Regions from separate parts of the Aggregatibacter sp. genome, predicted to be linked through region 2. Evidence: riboswitches for the same ligand, from Rfam matches in the RefSeq annotation. Region 2 holds a riboswitch; each other region holds the start of a gene.
What was found. Region 2 has a riboswitch for thiamine pyrophosphate ahead of ACO5E4_RS00385 (ABC transporter ATP-binding protein). Riboswitches for the same ligand answer to the same signal wherever they lie in the genome.

Region 1 (3,929 bases), on a different contig from region 2:
TTTTTCAATAATCGTCAAAATTCGTGGCAGTAAAACAGGGCTGTTGGGCGTGTGTAAAACTTGTTGTAACAGGTTTGGCATTAAGCGATTTAGCACTGCCCGCCCGCGCACACCAATGGCATAACGAGGCAGTTCGTTGCGGAATTGCAACAGGCGATCCAACACTGCATCTTGTTCCGTCTCCGGCACGCCGTTTTGTTGCAAAATGCCGAGCAATTCTTGTTCGTCAAAATCCGTTTCGAGGAAGTCTTCCCACGCATTTTCCGACGTATTTTCTTCTTGCTCATCGCCAATTAATGACTGAAAAACCGACCGCACTTTGCGCTGATGTTCTTGTAACACGGTGAGAAAACTCGCCCAATCGTGAATCGGGTAGGTGACGGAAACACTTTTTTGTTGCGCACCCCATTGGGTAAATTCCGCGCAGGCGAAGATTAAACGTAGACGATCCCATTCATTCTCGGGCAGTTGTTGGGTTTGTTGATCTTTGATGGCTTGCAGCACATTTTCCGCGCGACGTAGAAATAAATAGGCATGGCGCAAATCGGATTCCTGTTCGATGGAAATCAAATTCAGCCTGCTCAGTTCCGGCAATAAATTCAGCAATTCGTGCTGCTGCAAGGCAATTTCCCGCCCACCGCGAATTAACTGGAAAACCTGCACGATAAACTCAATTTCACGAATGCCACCCGCGCCCAATTTGATGTTATCTGTGAGGTTACGGCGGCGCACTTCGCGTTCGATTTTTTGTTTCATCTCACGCAACGCGTGAATTACACTGAAATCAATGTAGCGACGATACACAAATGGGCGCAATAAATTCTGTAAAACGGCAACATTCGGATCCGTTGATTGCGCACCTAAAATGCGACCTTTGATCATGGCGTAACGTTCCCAATCGCGTCCTTGATCCTGATAATACTGTTCCATGGCGTTAAAACTGAGTGCCAGCGCGCCGCTGTCGCCAAAGGGACGTAAACGCATATCCGTGCGGTACACAAAGCCATCGGCAGTGTATTGATCCAACGCGTTAATCAAGCGTTGCCCCAAACGGGTGAAAAACTTCGCATTATCTACGCTTCGGCGCGCCCCCACGGTTTCCCCTTGGCTTGGATAAGTAAAAATCAAATCAATGTCGGAAGAAAAATTCAGTTCAAAACCGCCCAGTTTACCCATGCCGAGAATATATAACTGCTGCGCGTTGCCCTGCGCATCCATCGGTGTACCCATTTCTTCACAAGCCCGCACATAAAGCCAATCGCGCGCACCAATAATCAGACTTTCCGCCAGTTGTGACAAGCGAATAAAAACCTGTTCCACCGTGGCAAAATTGAGACTTTGGCAAACACTCAGCTTCACCATTTCACGGGCGCGAAACAGACGTAATTCTCGATAAAACTGTTCTTCCGTTTGCACATGCTGTAACACCTCGTCCAACCGCTCGGCGTACTGGTCACAGTCCTCAAAGTGCGGTAGTTTTTCCCAACATTTTGCTAAAAACGCAGGCTGTTTCTGCCACGCCTCCGCCACAAAATCCGACATCGCCACCGCCACCGCCATTTGCCCGATATTCGTTGTGGGATCTTCTCTTTGTTGTTCGATTTGTTCAAACAAGGTGGAATCGAATTTTTCCGGAAAAGAGTGAATTAAAACCTCGGCGAGAGAACGGAGTTTATCGGCAAATTGAGCAACAAAAGACATAGTGAATCCTTATGAAAAATGGTGCATAAACTTTAGCATGAAATAGGGGAAATTTCAGGGGAGAAACAGCCAACTTCGGACGACTATGTGTCGATATATTACAATCTCCTTGCCCTTCCTCAGCAAAATAGATAGACTGAATCTCGTTATTAGTCGGGGTGCTTTGTGCTGAGATCATACCCGTGAACCTGATACAGTTAATACTGACGTAGGAAACTAACGAGAAAATCATACTTCCTTTCTTTTTCTCCACATCTTCTTCATTCGTCATTATTGCTGATTATCTTTTTTCATTAAAAAAGGAACAATGATGCAATATGAGTTTTGTCGTTCTGTGCCGGTAAATGGCGGAGGACGTTATGAGTAAAGTCGCGCAAGCGTTGACCATTGCTGGGTCAGATAGCGGTGGTGGCGCCGGAATTCAGGCAGATTTAAAAACATTTCAAATGCGAGGTGTGTTTGGTACTTCGGTGATTACGGCCGTCACGGCGCAAAACACCTTAGGCGTCTTTGATATTCACGCCATCCCCCTTCAAACTATTCAAAGCCAGCTGAAAGCGATTGCTGATGATTTCACGATTAGCGCCTTTAAAATCGGTATGTTAGGCACAGCAGAGATTATCGAATGTGTCGCTGAGGCATTAAATCAGTATCACTTCGGTACGTTGGTGTTAGATCCTGTTATGATCGCCAAAGGCGGTGCGCCGTTGTTGCAACAAAGTGCGGTCGATTCTTTGAATACATTTTTATTGCCGTTAGCAGATGTGATTACGCCGAACTTGCCGGAAGCCAAGGCTCTGACAGGCGTGGAGGTCATGGACGATCAAACGGCGCAACACGCGGCGAAAATTTTACAGGAACGAGGTGTGAAAACGGTGGTGATTAAAGGCGGACACAGCGCGCATTCACAAAGTGCGGTATGTCGCGATTGGGTTTTTACCCCTGATGTGCAATTTACTTTAGAAAGTCCACGTTATGCGACAGCGCAAACCCATGGTACGGGTTGCACGTTCTCCGCTTGTATGACGGCGGAGCTTGCCAAAGGCGTTTCCGTGGAACAGGCGATTAAAACCGCAAAAGACTACATTACGGCGGCAATCAGCCATCCGTTAAATATCGGTCATGGACATGGGCCAACTAATCATTGGGCTTATCAAAATAAAATGTAATTTAGACTGAGGAACAGACACATGAAAAAAACAACGTTAATTTTGACCGCACTTTCTTTATGCGCCGGCACCGCATTGGCGAATCATTATGAAGAAACCGTGAATATTTATACTTACGATTCTTTTACGTCTGATTGGGGCGCCGGCCCGAAAATAAAACAAGCATTTGAACAGCAATTCCCACTTTGCAAGGTGAATTATATGCCATTTGAAAGCGGCGGCACGTTGTTTAACCGCGTGCGTCTGGAAGGGCATAAAACCAAAGCGGATATCGTGTTAGGCTTGGATAATTTTGTATTGGATGAAGCGAAAAAAAGCCAATTATTTGATTCAAATAGCATCGACTTAAGCCAACTTTCTTTGCCAAATCAATGGACGGATAACACGTTCTTGCCTTACGATTTCGGCACATACGCCTTTGTCTATGACAAAAATAAAGTGAAAAATCCACCGAAAAGCCTAAAAGAATTGGTAGAGCGTGAAGATTTACGTGTGATCTATCAAGATCCGCGCACCAGCAGCGTGGGACGGGGGTTGTTAGTGTGGATGAATACGGTTTATCCGGCAGACCAAGTGGCGCAAGCCTGGCAACAACTTGCCAAACACACAGTTACGGTGGGCAAGGGCTGGTCTGACACTTACGGCGCATTCTTGAAAGGGGAGGCAGATGTCGTATTAAGTTACACCACTTCGCCGTTATACCATCAATTATTTGAAAATAAAGAGAATTATGCGGCAACCACGTTTGCTGAAGGCAATGTGATGCAAGTAGAATTGGCAGCGCGAATCGCAGAGCATAAAAATCAATGTGCTGATCATTTCATGGATTTTTTACTGACACCGGAAGCGCAAAAGCCGATTGTCACGGCAAACGTGATGTTCCCGGTGATCCAAGCGCCGGTTGAACCGCACTTTGATGCCCTAAAAGAAACTGTGTTGAAGCAGTCTTTTTTGAATACCTCCAATATTAGCCCAGAAACGTTGCGGAGTTGGATTAATCAATGGCAAACCACATTAACTAAATAAGTTGAACGATGTTTTGGTTGTCTCGTTCATTGT
Region 2 (3,929 bases):
CTTTAGGTAAAGAAAAAATGAATAACGGTGACAGCTGGATCATTGAACCGCAAGCACAGTTAATCTATCAATACCTAGGATTAAGTCGCTTCAACGATGAACTTCGTTCTGTACACCAAGACAAACAACACGGTTTACGTGGTCGTGTAGGTGCACGTCTTGCTTACAACGATTTAACTGCCCGTGAGAAAGTCAGAACCCTGTATTTCACTGCAAACTTATGGCATGACTTCAGAAATACTGCCGGTAGCAACATTGGTGCAGATAACATCAATGAAAAATTTGCGAAAACTTGGGGTGAATTTGGTGTAGGTACTCAACTTGCAACCAGTGCTAACTCACATATTTATGCAGACGTTCGCTACGAACACTCTTTAAGTGGCGCAAAACGTCAAGGCTATAAAGGCTCTGTTGGCATTAAATATTCTTGGTAATCCAAGTGTGAATTAACGTAAGTTAATCTTATTAAAGCGGATAAATGGCAATAACATTTATCCGCTTTTTTTACACTTTTGCTTTTGTTGCTTTTTTAATAAAGAAAAAGTGCGGTCAATATTCAAAATGTTTCAAATATTGACCGCACTTTCTTTTCATTTTTGGCGAGTGTTGGAGAGAATTAACTCACCTCTTTTACACGCAATTCTTTTGGCACTTCAAAGAACATATTTTCTTCTAAGCCTTGTAATTCTTCCACTTCCGTGACGCCAAATGCTTTCATACGCGCAATCACCGATTGCACTAATTCTTCCGGCGCGGAAGCCCCTGCAGTGACACCAATGGTTTGTACGCCGTTAAACCAATCCAGCTGAATATCATTGGGATCATCAATTAACTTAGACGCCACCCCCATTCGAGAAGCCAACTCTGCCAAACGGTTAGAGTTAGAGGAATTTTTGGAGCCGACCACGACCACTAAATCCGATTGTTTTGCCAGTTCGCGCACCGCTTGTTGACGATTGGTTGTAGCATAACAAATGTCGTTTTTATGTGGACCTTGAATCGCAGGGTATTTTTCTTTTAATGCACTGATGGTGTCCGCCGTGTCATCTAAAGACAGCGTGGTTTGTGTCATAAAGGTTAAATCATCGTTGTGGCTTACGGGGAGATTAGCGATATCCTCAATACTTTCAATGAGATAAATGCCACCTTCGTGATTGCTATATTGCCCCATGGTGCCTTCCACTTCCGGGTGACCTTTATGCCCGATGAGAATCGCTTTCGTGCCTTTTCTACTGGCGCGCGCCACCTGCATATGTACTTTGGTCACCAACGGACAAGTGGCATCAAAGACTTTCAAGCGGCGATCTTTGGCTTCTTGACGTACTGCTTGAGACACTCCGTGGGCGGAGAAAATGACTATCGCGCCGTCCGGCACTTCACTCAGTTCTTCGACAAAAATGGCACCGCGTTCACGTAATCCATTCACCACGAAGCGATTATGCACCACTTCATGACGGACATAAATCGGCGCACCGTGAATTTCCAACGCCAGCTCAACAATACTGATGGCACGATCGACGCCGGCACAAAAACCGCGTGGGTTGGCTAAAATTATCTTCATTTTTGACCGCTCTTTTGTTTGTTCTTATCACCTTTAAAGGCATCTAATGCCAGTAAACCGGCGCCGATACAAATGGCAATATCCGCCACATTAAACACCGGATAATGATAAATATCCCAATAAAAATCAAAGAAATCCACCACAAAACCGTTGTAGGCACGATCGACCATATTGGCAAGTGCACCACCAATAATGAGCGCGTAGGCGGCATTTTGTAATGTTTGATTGGCACGATTTTTCTTCATGAAATATGCCAGCATAAGGGAAATACCTATCGCCAACAGAATAAAGAAATATTTTTGCCAACCATCGTGATCCGCCAAAAAGCTGAATGCCGCGCCATAATTGCGCACATAAGTGAGATTAAACACCGGCAGAACATTCACGCTTTCATACAAATCAAATTTTTGTACCACAATGTACTTTGTCAGCAAATCAAGCAAAAAAGCGACCGCACTTAGCCAGAGAAAAGAGAGCCCGGATTTGTGTTGGGACATAATATTTCCTAAATAAAATCATGATCAAAATTAGGTCGCCATTCTAGCACAAGGCAAGGTTTTATACAGAAAAACTGATTTGGAACATCATGAAAGAACAGAATTTCTCTATGATGGAGATCACAAAATTGAACAGCACAATTTGTTTTTCCAGCTCTTTTTCGATAGACTCTGCGCTATTATTAGTCGGGGTGCCATTGGCTGAGATAATACCCGTGAACCTGAAACAGTTAACACTGACGTAGGAAACTAAATCATGTCCATATCGCTATTCTTTTTAAAAACATTCTTAAAATCCACCGCACTTTTCTGCCTCTCGCGCTAAGTTAGCCTGCGATGCATTGTCTCGATATACAACATCTGTGCTTGCAATTAGATCACAAGCCGTTGTTTGTCGATCTCCATTTTTGCGTAGAACAAGGAGAATGGGTTGTGTTGCTCGGGCGCTCCGGTGTGGGGAAATCCACTTTATTACGCGCCATTGCGGGGTTAGAACAATCCGCAATTACCCAAGGGCATATCCAATTTGCTCCTCACATCAAAGCGGCTTGGTTGGCACAGCAAGACAGTTTGTTTCCCTGGCTTTCCGTGTTGGATAACGTGCAGTTGGCACAGCACCTCCACGGTCAGAAAAATACTAAAACCCAAGAGAAAGCCAAAGAACTATTACATGCCGTCGGCATGGCAGATCATTGGCATAAACCTTGCTATCAGCTTTCCGGTGGTCAACGGCAACGGGTGGCACTGGCGCGTACCTTAATGCAAGATGCCGATTTAATTTTAATGGACGAACCCTTTTCTGCCTTGGATGCAGTCACCCGTTTACAGTTACAAAATCTCGCCTGCGAACTGCTACAAGGAAAAACCGTGATTTTGGTGACCCATGATCCACAAGAAGCTATTCGTTTAGGGGAAAAAATTTATGTATTACAAGGACAACCGGTGCAAATAAAACAGGTCGCTCAATTAGATCCCATAAAGCCCCATCAGCTTCACCTAGAGGCACTGTGGGCGCTACAAAATAGACTTATCGAACAACTAATGGCGGAGCCAACATGAAGAAAATCGCCCGTCTCATTTTATTAAGCGCTCTGTTAATTTCGTTATGGCAAGGCATCATTAGTCTGTTTGATGTGCCACCCTACTTATTGCCTGCCCCATTCTCCGTATGGCAACGATTAATAACGCAAGCAGACTTGCTGTTTATGCATGCCCAAATTACGTTGTTGGAAATTCTGTTAGGCTTAGTTTTCGGTTTTCTATTCGGACTATCTTCTGCGCTACTGATCACCCTTTCCCGCAAAATCTCGGCTTTCTTAATGCCATTATTAGTGATTTCACAAGCCATTCCGGTGTTTGCCATCGCGCCACTGCTCGTATTATGGCTCGGTTATGGCATGGCATCCAAAATCACCATGGCGATTTTGATTATCTATTTTCCCGTCACGGCGGCCTGCTATGACGGCCTACGCAACACGCCGAAACCATGGCTTCAACTTGCCCAAACCTTACGTATTTCACCGGCAGCGATGCTATTGAAAGTCCGTTTACCTGCGGCGTTGCCCGCATTAGCGTCAGGATTACGCATTGCCGTCTCCATTGCGCCCATTGGCGCCATTGTGGGGGAATGGGTCGGTTCTTCGGAAGGATTAGGCTATTTAATGTTGCAAGCCAATGCCCGAATGCAAATCGACTTGATGTTTGCGGCACTCTTTTTACTTTTGCTCATGGCGCTTTGCCTTTATTTCGTCGTGGATAAATTACTGCGTAAAGCTCTGCCGTGGGTCAGTTATGTGCATTAGGAGGAAAAATGCTCAACCAACTGATTAAAAACGCCCAGCCTTATTGGCAACAGTATGTAGAACATGACT
Region 3 (3,929 bases), on a different contig from region 2:
ACGCCTTCACAAGGTAAAATGCCTTTTACCGGTGCGCCTTTGTCTTTTTCACGTACATAGCCATGCATAAAGGCAATATCAACGCCTACTTCACCGGTAGCTAAATTGCCGGTAGCTAAGCCGCTTTTGGAATATTGTGCCACATTAGCATTGAGTTTTTTCAAGTAATCAAACGCTTTTTCTTCGCCCCAAAGCTGCACTAATGTCGTCAGAAAAGAATAGCCTGTGCCGGACACGCGGGGATCGGCATATTGAATTTGATTTTTGAATTCCGGTTTGAGTAAATCGGCAAAGCATTTTGGCTCCGGAATATTGAGCTGTTTTAATTTTTCCGTATTCACGCCGATGGCGACTTCCATTAAGTAGATGATCGACGTGTAATCGCCTCGTTCATCCATTAATTTCTTAAATTGTGGCATGATGTTTTTTTGTAATGGTGAGCGGTATGTCGCGAGTAAACCTTGGTCGGCGGCTTGTAAGTGCGGTTCAAATGTGCCGCCAAACCATACATCGGCTTGTGGATTTTCTTTTTCTGCTTTGATTTTACCGAGCACGGTGCCGGTGCTGTTTCGTACAAATTGAGCATCCACGTTGTATTTTTCGGCAAAGCGTTTCGTGACTTTTTCGCAGGTCACATTTTGCACGCTGCAATAAATGGTCAGTTTGCCTTCTGCTTGGGCGTTGTGTGTATAAAACAGCATTGGGAGTAAGCAAAGTGCGGTCGTTTTTAAGGATGTTTTTAGGGGAGAATAATTTTTAGAAAGCTTGGTCATTGAGTTAATCCTTGGTGAGATTGAAAAACAAAACCAGCTAACAACTCAACGGGGAAAATCGGCCGAAATAAGCCATGGAAGCAGAGTGAAGTGCATTAGTTTCCTACGTCAGTGCTAACTGTATCAGGTTCACGGGTATTTCTCAGCTCCATTATTTAAGCTAACGGAGCACCCCGACTAACGCGCATTACTATAGGCGTTTGTTATTGATTTGTAAATAAAAGTGAAAAATATTTCTTTTGGGGACCGCACTTTAATGTCGGTTTCCAAAAGGCGGTTTGGCAAACCAGACCAATATAAATAACACCAAAAACAGCACGGCAGATAACCAAAAAATCTCGTTGGCGCCGATGATAAACCCTTGCGATGTAATGTTACGGGCAAGCAGAGAAGAGGTTTGTTCTTCGCCCATGCCAAAACGCTCCATCATCTGGTAATACTGTTGTGCGTTCGGGTTATACGGGGTAATGGCTTCAGTCAGTTGTGAGTGGTGAACGGCTTCACGGTTATACCACAAGAATGTAGTAAGGGAAGTGCCGATAGAACCGGCGAGGGTTCGCAAAAAGTTAAACAAACTGGAAGCTGAGGCCATTTTGTGCGCCGGTAAATCAGACAGCGTAATGGTGGTGAGCGGCATGAAGAAACAGGCAACAGCTAACCCTTGTACCATTTGCGGCAGTGCCACATCGGCAAAGCTCATGCCCGGTTCAAAGGTAACGGCACGCCAATAAAAGGTAACGGCATAGACTACAAAGCTGATGGTCACCAAAATACGCATATCGATTTTATGTCCAAACTTACCGATAAGAGGGGATAACAAAATCGGGAACAGTCCTACGGGCGCTGATGCTAAGCCGGCCCAAGTGGCGGTGTAGCCAAAAACCTGTTGCAACAACAAGGGAATTAATACGACGGAGCCGAGGTAAATTAAAAATGCCAAGCTGGTGGATAAACAGCCCACAGTGAAATTGCGTTGCTTGAATAAGGAAATATCCACCACAGGGTTGTCGTCCGTCAGTTCCCAAATGACAAGCGCGGTTAAGGTTACGGCGGAAATGACGGCAAGGATAATGATTTCAGTGGAGTTAAACCAATCCTGCTCACGTCCTTGATCCAGCATTAATTGCAAGCAGCCTACGCCTAACACCAATAAGACTAGTCCCACCGTATCAATAGGTTGGTGCTGAATTTTACTTTCTCGTGGCATTAATATTTTCCAACTGGTACTGATAATGAACAGTCCAACGGGCACATTAATAAAGAAGATCCACCCCCAATGTAAATTATCACTGATCCAACCACCGAGAATGGGACCGAAAATCGGTGCAACTACAATGGTCATTGCCCAAAATGCCAATGCCATGCCCCGTTTTTCCGAAGGATAGTTATTGAGTAGCAAACTCTGAGACAGCGGAATAATCGGGCCTGCCGCTAATCCTTGGAAAATACGGCATAGAATCAACATTTCCAAGCTATGGGAAATGCCGCATAACCAAGAGGCTAAAACAAAAAGTGCGGTGGAAATGAGGAATAATTTTACTTCCCCAAAACGTTTGGCAAGCCAGCCGGTAATCGGAATAGAAATCGCATTGGCGACGCCGAAAGAGGTAATCACCCAAGTGCCTTGGCTGAACGATGCGCCGAGATCGCCCGAAATCGTGGGGATCGCCACGTTTGCAATGGTGGAATCCAATACTTGCATGAACGTGGCAAGAGACAGCGCTAACGTAATGATGCCAAGGGCAGCACCTTCAATAGGTTTTTGCATGATGGGCAAACCTTAGTTTGTATTGTCGCGAATAATTTTTTCGATGAGATTTTCCACCGCACTTTGATCATAATTCAACGTATTGGTGGAATAGAGCGGCGCAGTACGTTTTTGTTGCGATAACATTTCACCACGGGTATCTGAAATATTCACTTCAACCAAGGTAGATAAGCCCATACGCAACGGGTAGTTAGCGATTTGTTGTGCATCTAAGCTGATACGTACAGGCACACGTTGCACCACTTTGATCCAGTTACCGGTGGCATTCTGGGCAGGGAGCAAAGAAAATGCGCTGCCGGTTCCCATTTCGATACCTTCTACTTTGCCATCAAATTTCACATCATGACCGTATAAATCAAAGGATAATTTCACCGGTTGCCCGATTCGCATATCTTTTAATTGTGTTTCTTTGAAATTGGCATCCACCCACATTTGTTCGTTGGAAATAATTGCCATTAGCGCACTACCCACGGCAACTTTTTGTCCCACTTGTGTGCTTCGGCGTGCCACATAGCCATCGACCGGGCTGGTGATTTTCGTGCGTTGCAAATTGAGCCACGCCTGTTTGACCGAACTGATGGCTTTTTGAATTTCCGGCTGCTCTTTCAGAGGCACATTCATTAATAAGGATTTATTGGCAGCAAGTTGGTTTTTCACGGCGTTTAAGTTGGCTTCCGCTGTCATTACCGCTTCTCTGGCGTGTTGTAGCGATTCTTTATCAATCGCTCCGCTTTTTCCTAACTGTTCACGGCGCACTAAATCGCCTTGTGCTTTCGTCAACGCCGTTTGGTTGGCTTGAACCGTTGCTTCCAGTTGTTTCACGGTGTAGCCAAGCTGCGACATTTGGCGTACTGCACTTGCCAAGGTATTTTGTGCTTGGCTGAAACTCAGTTGATAATCCGTGTCATCCAATTCAAGTAACACATCTCCCGCATGCACAAAATCCATGTTTTCTACGTTAATTTGTCGCACGTTTCCGGCAATTTGCGAAGAAATCATCACTTGGTTGCCACTCACATAAGCGTCTTCAGTGGTTTGATAATCCTTAATAAAATAGAACCAATATAATCCGGCGAGGATCGCCATGAGAATAAGCAAAAAAAAGAAAATGCCTAAGGCTTTTTTGCGTGTATTTTTTTGGGGAGAAGCGATTGATTTGCTTGCGTCTGTCATTTATGTTCCTTTTTGATAGTTTTTAGAAATGATTATTAATAATTCCATCTTTATTATCTATCAATTCTATTCAATGTAACAATTAGCGCCATTATGTGCTTTTTTCTATACTTACGCCAACAAAAACGAACGAGGTTAAGCATTACATCGTTCATCTTTTATAAATTAACAAAGTAGAGGAGAACATATTATGTCAAAAACATTTATTGGTTTAG
Region 4 (3,929 bases), on a different contig from region 2:
ATGGCAACCGGCTCGAATTGTCGTCGGTTTGCCACTGAATATGGATGGCTCCGAACAAGAGCTGACCTTACGCGCCAAAAAATTCGCCAATCGCCTACAAGGGCGCTTTAACTTGCCGGTGGAGTTACAAGATGAACGCCTCACTACCACGGAAGCCCGTAGCGAAATTTTTGGGCGCGGTGGTTATCGTGCTTTGAATAAAAGCAAAGTGGATGGCATTTCCGCCTGTTTAATATTGGAAAGTTGGTTTGAGCAATACGGTGAATAAATTACTTTAAAAAAATACATAAAAAATCACCGCACTTTTTATCTTTCAACAAAAAGTGCGGTGTTTTTTTAGCGCGTTTTAATAACTGCGACGGTTATGAATTAAGCTTGACCTTTAACCGCTTTTAAACCTAAGAACGGAGCCGGTGTACCCGCGCGTTCTAATGCTTCTTCAATACGGATTAATTGGTTGTATTTCGCAATACGGTCAGAACGGCTCATAGAACCGGTTTTGATTTGACCTGCTGCGGTACCCACTGCTAAATCAGCAATAGTCGCATCTTCAGTTTCACCGGAACGGTGAGAGATCACAGCGGTATAACCTGCATCTTTCGCCATTTTAATCGCAGCCAAGGTTTCGGTTAAAGAACCGATTTGGTTGAATTTGATTAAGATGGAGTTTGCGATACCTTTTTCGATACCTTCTTTTAAGATTTTGGTGTTGGTTACGAATAAGTCATCACCCACTAATTGAATGCGATCGCCCAATACTTTAGTTTGGTAGGCGAAGCCTTCCCAGTCAGATTCATCTTGACCGTCTTCGATAGACACGATTGGGTATTGTTTGGTTAATTCTTCAAGATAGTGTGTGAATTCTTGAGATGTGAATGAACGGCCTTCGCCTTTTAATTCATATTTACCGGTTTCTTTGTTGTAGAACTCAGAAGAGGCGCAGTCCATGGCTAAAGTCACGTCTTTACCTAATACATAACCTGCTTTTTCTACTGCTTCTTTGATACAGGCTAATGCGTCAGCATTAGAGGCTAGGTTTGGTGCGAAACCACCTTCATCACCAACCGCTGTGCTCATGCCTTTAGATTTTAAGACTTTCGCAAGGTTGTGGAATACTTCAGCACCGATACGAAGGGCTTCACGTAAGGTTTTTGCGCCAACCGGTTGGATCATGAATTCTTGGATATCAACGTTGTTGTCGGCGTGTTCACCACCGTTGATGATGTTCATCATTGGTAATGGCATAGAGTAAACGCCTGGCGTACCGTTAAGTTCTGCGATGTAAGCGTAAAGTGGTAAACCTTTAGACGCTGCGGCTGCTTTTGCGTTTGCTAAGGATACCGCTAAGATAGCGTTTGCACCGAAGTTAGATTTGTTCTCCGTGCCGTCTAAATCGATCATGATTTGGTCGATTTCCGCTTGATTAGACGCCTCTTTACCAAGAATGGCTTCAGCAATCGGGCCGTTTACTGCGGCAACCGCTTTCAATACACCTTTACCTAAGAAACGAGATTTGTCGCCGTCACGTAATTCTAAGGCTTCACGAGAACCGGTCGATGCACCTGATGGCGCCGCAGCAAGACCGACGAATCCGCCTTCTAAATGCACTTCGGCTTCCACTGTTGGGTTACCACGAGAGTCGATAATTTCGCGACCAATGACTTTAACGATTTTTGCCATTTTATTTTCCTCATTAAGTTAATTAAAACGGGTTAGTTTGCTCTAAAAACGTCGGTATCATAAAGCTATTTTGTTCTTTTGTCTTGCAAAAACTACTGACAAATTGATTTTACGCCATGTTTTCCGTCATCTTAAGTGCGGTTCAATTTTAAGATAAATTTTTCGCGCTATTTCACCATCAATGTAAACGAAAATGCGCCATTATTCGGCAAAATATTGCAGTAAATTTTTCACCGCACTTTGCCAGTCTTGTGCCTTGGTGACGGCAGAAATCACAGCAATGCTGCCCACTCCGGTGGGTAAAATATCAGGAAAATGCGAAGCACAAATACCCCCGATGGCGACGGTCGGTATCTTACCTACGTTTTTCACCTGTGCCGCTAAATTGGCAATGCCTTGAGGCGATGAAGGCATCGCTTTGGTTTGCGTTGGGAAAATATGCCCGAGGGCAATATAGGACGGACGCAACGGTAACACCAGATCGACTTCTTCCTGGTTGTGGGTGGAAACACCGAGACGCAGTCCCGCTTGTTGGATGGCGTTTAAATCGGCCGTGAGTAGATCCTCTTGCCCAAGATGGACGCCGTAAGCCTGATACTTAATTGCCAACTGCCAAAAATCATCTACAAATAACCGTACTTGATGCTGTTTGGCTAAGGCAATGCAGCGGGCGATTTCCTCTTCTGCTTGTTCCGCTGAGCGATCTTTAATGCGAATTTGCAAGGTTTTCACTCCGGCGTGAATGAGCCGTTCAACCCATTCATAACTGTCCAAGATAACATACAATCCCAACTTAAATTCAGTGGGCGCAAAAGGGGCGTTGGGTGGGGTTATTTCTGATAAATGAGACACGGCTTCCGACATGGTAATCTCCGATAAGGTGAAGAAAAAGTGGCTTGTGTAGAAGGCGTGATGAAATGCAAACTGGTGGTAACTTGTTCCCTACGTGGGGATTAACCCACAGGTTCCACGGATCTCGCGTTCATTGCGATCTCAGCCTTCCGGCACTCCGACAAGAGGGTTTCAATATAGTGAAAGGCAAGAGTCATAACAAGGGGATAAGCCATTTTTTGTGAAGTGGATCACGGAGAGTAAACAAAAAGTGCGGTCAAAAATCTAAGAGTTTTTCTGACCGCACTTTTATTTCAATTTTTCAGAAAGCCGTTAGTCGGATTTTTTCTGATTGGTTTTTGCCGCTTTCACAAAGCCTTCGAATAATGGATGCCCATCACGTGGCGTGGAGGTGAATTCCGGGTGGAATTGGCAAGCAACAAACCAAGGGTGATTAGGCACTTCAATAATTTCCACCAGTTTTTTATCGGCGGATAAACCGGTCACTTTCAAGCCGGCTTTTTCGATTTGTGGAAGCAAGACATTATTAACTTCGTAACGGTGACGATGACGCTCTTCGATAGTTTCAGCACCATATAATTTGCGTGCTAAACTGCCTTCTACTAAATGGCATTTTTGTGCGCCAAGACGCATGGTGCCACCTAAATCAGATTCATCGCTGCGGACTTCCGTATTGCCTTCTGCATTTTGCCATTCGGTAATTAATCCCACCACAGGTTGTTCACAAGTGCGGTCAAATTCGGAAGAGTTTGCATGGCTCATGCCGGCAACATTACGAGCAAATTCGATTAACGCCACTTGCATGCCTAAGCAAATGCCTAAATACGGAATGTTGTTTTCACGGGCATATTGGGCAGTCAGAATTTTGCCTTCAACACCGCGATAGCCGAAGCCACCCGGCACTAAAATACCGTCTAAACCTTTTAAGATGTCTACGCCTTTGGTTTCCACATCCTGTGAGTCGATGTATTTGATGTTGACGTTCAAGCGATTTTTCAAACCGGCGTGTTTTAACGCTTCGTTTACGGATTTATAGGCATCAGGCAATTCGGTGTATTTACCTACCATCCCAATGGTGACATCGCCTGTCGGGTTGGCTTGTTGATACAACACTTGTTCCCATTCAGATAAATCGGCTTCCGGACAAGTTAAGTGGAAACGATTGCAAATAAAATCATCCAATCCTTGAGATTTCAAGAGTGCCGGAATTTGGTAAATGGAAGACACATCTTTCAATGAAATCACGGCGCGTTCCGGCACGTTACAGAATAACGCGATTTTCGCGCGTTCATTCGGTGGAATCATGCGGTCGGAACGGCAAATTAGCACATCCGGTTGAATCCCGATGGACAACAATTCTTTCACGGAATGTTGCGTCGGTTTGGTTTTGACTTCGC

Region 1: another riboswitch for thiamine pyrophosphate. It lies ahead of thiD (bifunctional hydroxymethylpyrimidine kinase/phosphomethylpyrimidine kinase); the one in region 2 lies ahead of ACO5E4_RS00385 (ABC transporter ATP-binding protein).
Region 3: another riboswitch for thiamine pyrophosphate. It lies ahead of ACO5E4_RS06930 (ABC transporter substrate-binding protein); the one in region 2 lies ahead of ACO5E4_RS00385 (ABC transporter ATP-binding protein).
Region 4: another riboswitch for thiamine pyrophosphate. It lies ahead of thiE (thiamine phosphate synthase); the one in region 2 lies ahead of ACO5E4_RS00385 (ABC transporter ATP-binding protein).

What each region holds. Positions count from the first base shown of each region.
Region 1 is NZ_DBHLAR010000010.1:47,048-50,976, reverse strand. It holds gene glnE (bifunctional [glutamate--ammonia ligase]-adenylyl-L-tyrosine phosphorylase/[glutamate--ammonia-ligase] adenylyltransferase) at 1-1,701, opposite strand, end outside; TPP riboswitch at 1,846-1,933, shown strand; gene thiD (bifunctional hydroxymethylpyrimidine kinase/phosphomethylpyrimidine kinase) at 2,061-2,870, shown strand; gene thiB (thiamine ABC transporter substrate binding subunit) at 2,892-3,896, shown strand; gene thiP (thiamine/thiamine pyrophosphate ABC transporter permease ThiP) at 3,905-3,929, shown strand, end outside.
Region 2 is NZ_DBHLAR010000002.1:2,868-6,796, reverse strand. It holds gene ACO5E4_RS00400 (autotransporter family protein) at 1-434, shown strand, start outside; gene ispH (4-hydroxy-3-methylbut-2-enyl diphosphate reductase) at 617-1,561, opposite strand; gene lspA (signal peptidase II) at 1,558-2,058, opposite strand; TPP riboswitch at 2,236-2,323, shown strand; gene ACO5E4_RS00385 (ABC transporter ATP-binding protein) at 2,395-3,117, shown strand; gene ACO5E4_RS00380 (ABC transporter permease) at 3,114-3,860, shown strand; gene tenA (thiaminase II) at 3,869-3,929, shown strand, end outside.
Region 3 is NZ_DBHLAR010000009.1:42,167-46,095, forward strand. It holds gene ACO5E4_RS06930 (ABC transporter substrate-binding protein) at 1-773, opposite strand, end outside; TPP riboswitch at 857-959, opposite strand; gene ACO5E4_RS06935 (DHA2 family efflux MFS transporter permease subunit) at 1,027-2,541, opposite strand; gene ACO5E4_RS06940 (EmrA/EmrK family multidrug efflux transporter periplasmic adaptor subunit) at 2,554-3,714, opposite strand; gene ACO5E4_RS06945 (ferritin-like domain-containing protein) at 3,905-3,929, shown strand, end outside.
Region 4 is NZ_DBHLAR010000011.1:180,124-184,052, forward strand. It holds gene ruvX (Holliday junction resolvase RuvX) at 1-268, shown strand, start outside; gene eno (phosphopyruvate hydratase) at 370-1,680, opposite strand; gene thiE (thiamine phosphate synthase) at 1,882-2,544, opposite strand; TPP riboswitch at 2,603-2,702, opposite strand; gene pyrG (glutamine hydrolyzing CTP synthase) at 2,845-3,929, opposite strand, start outside.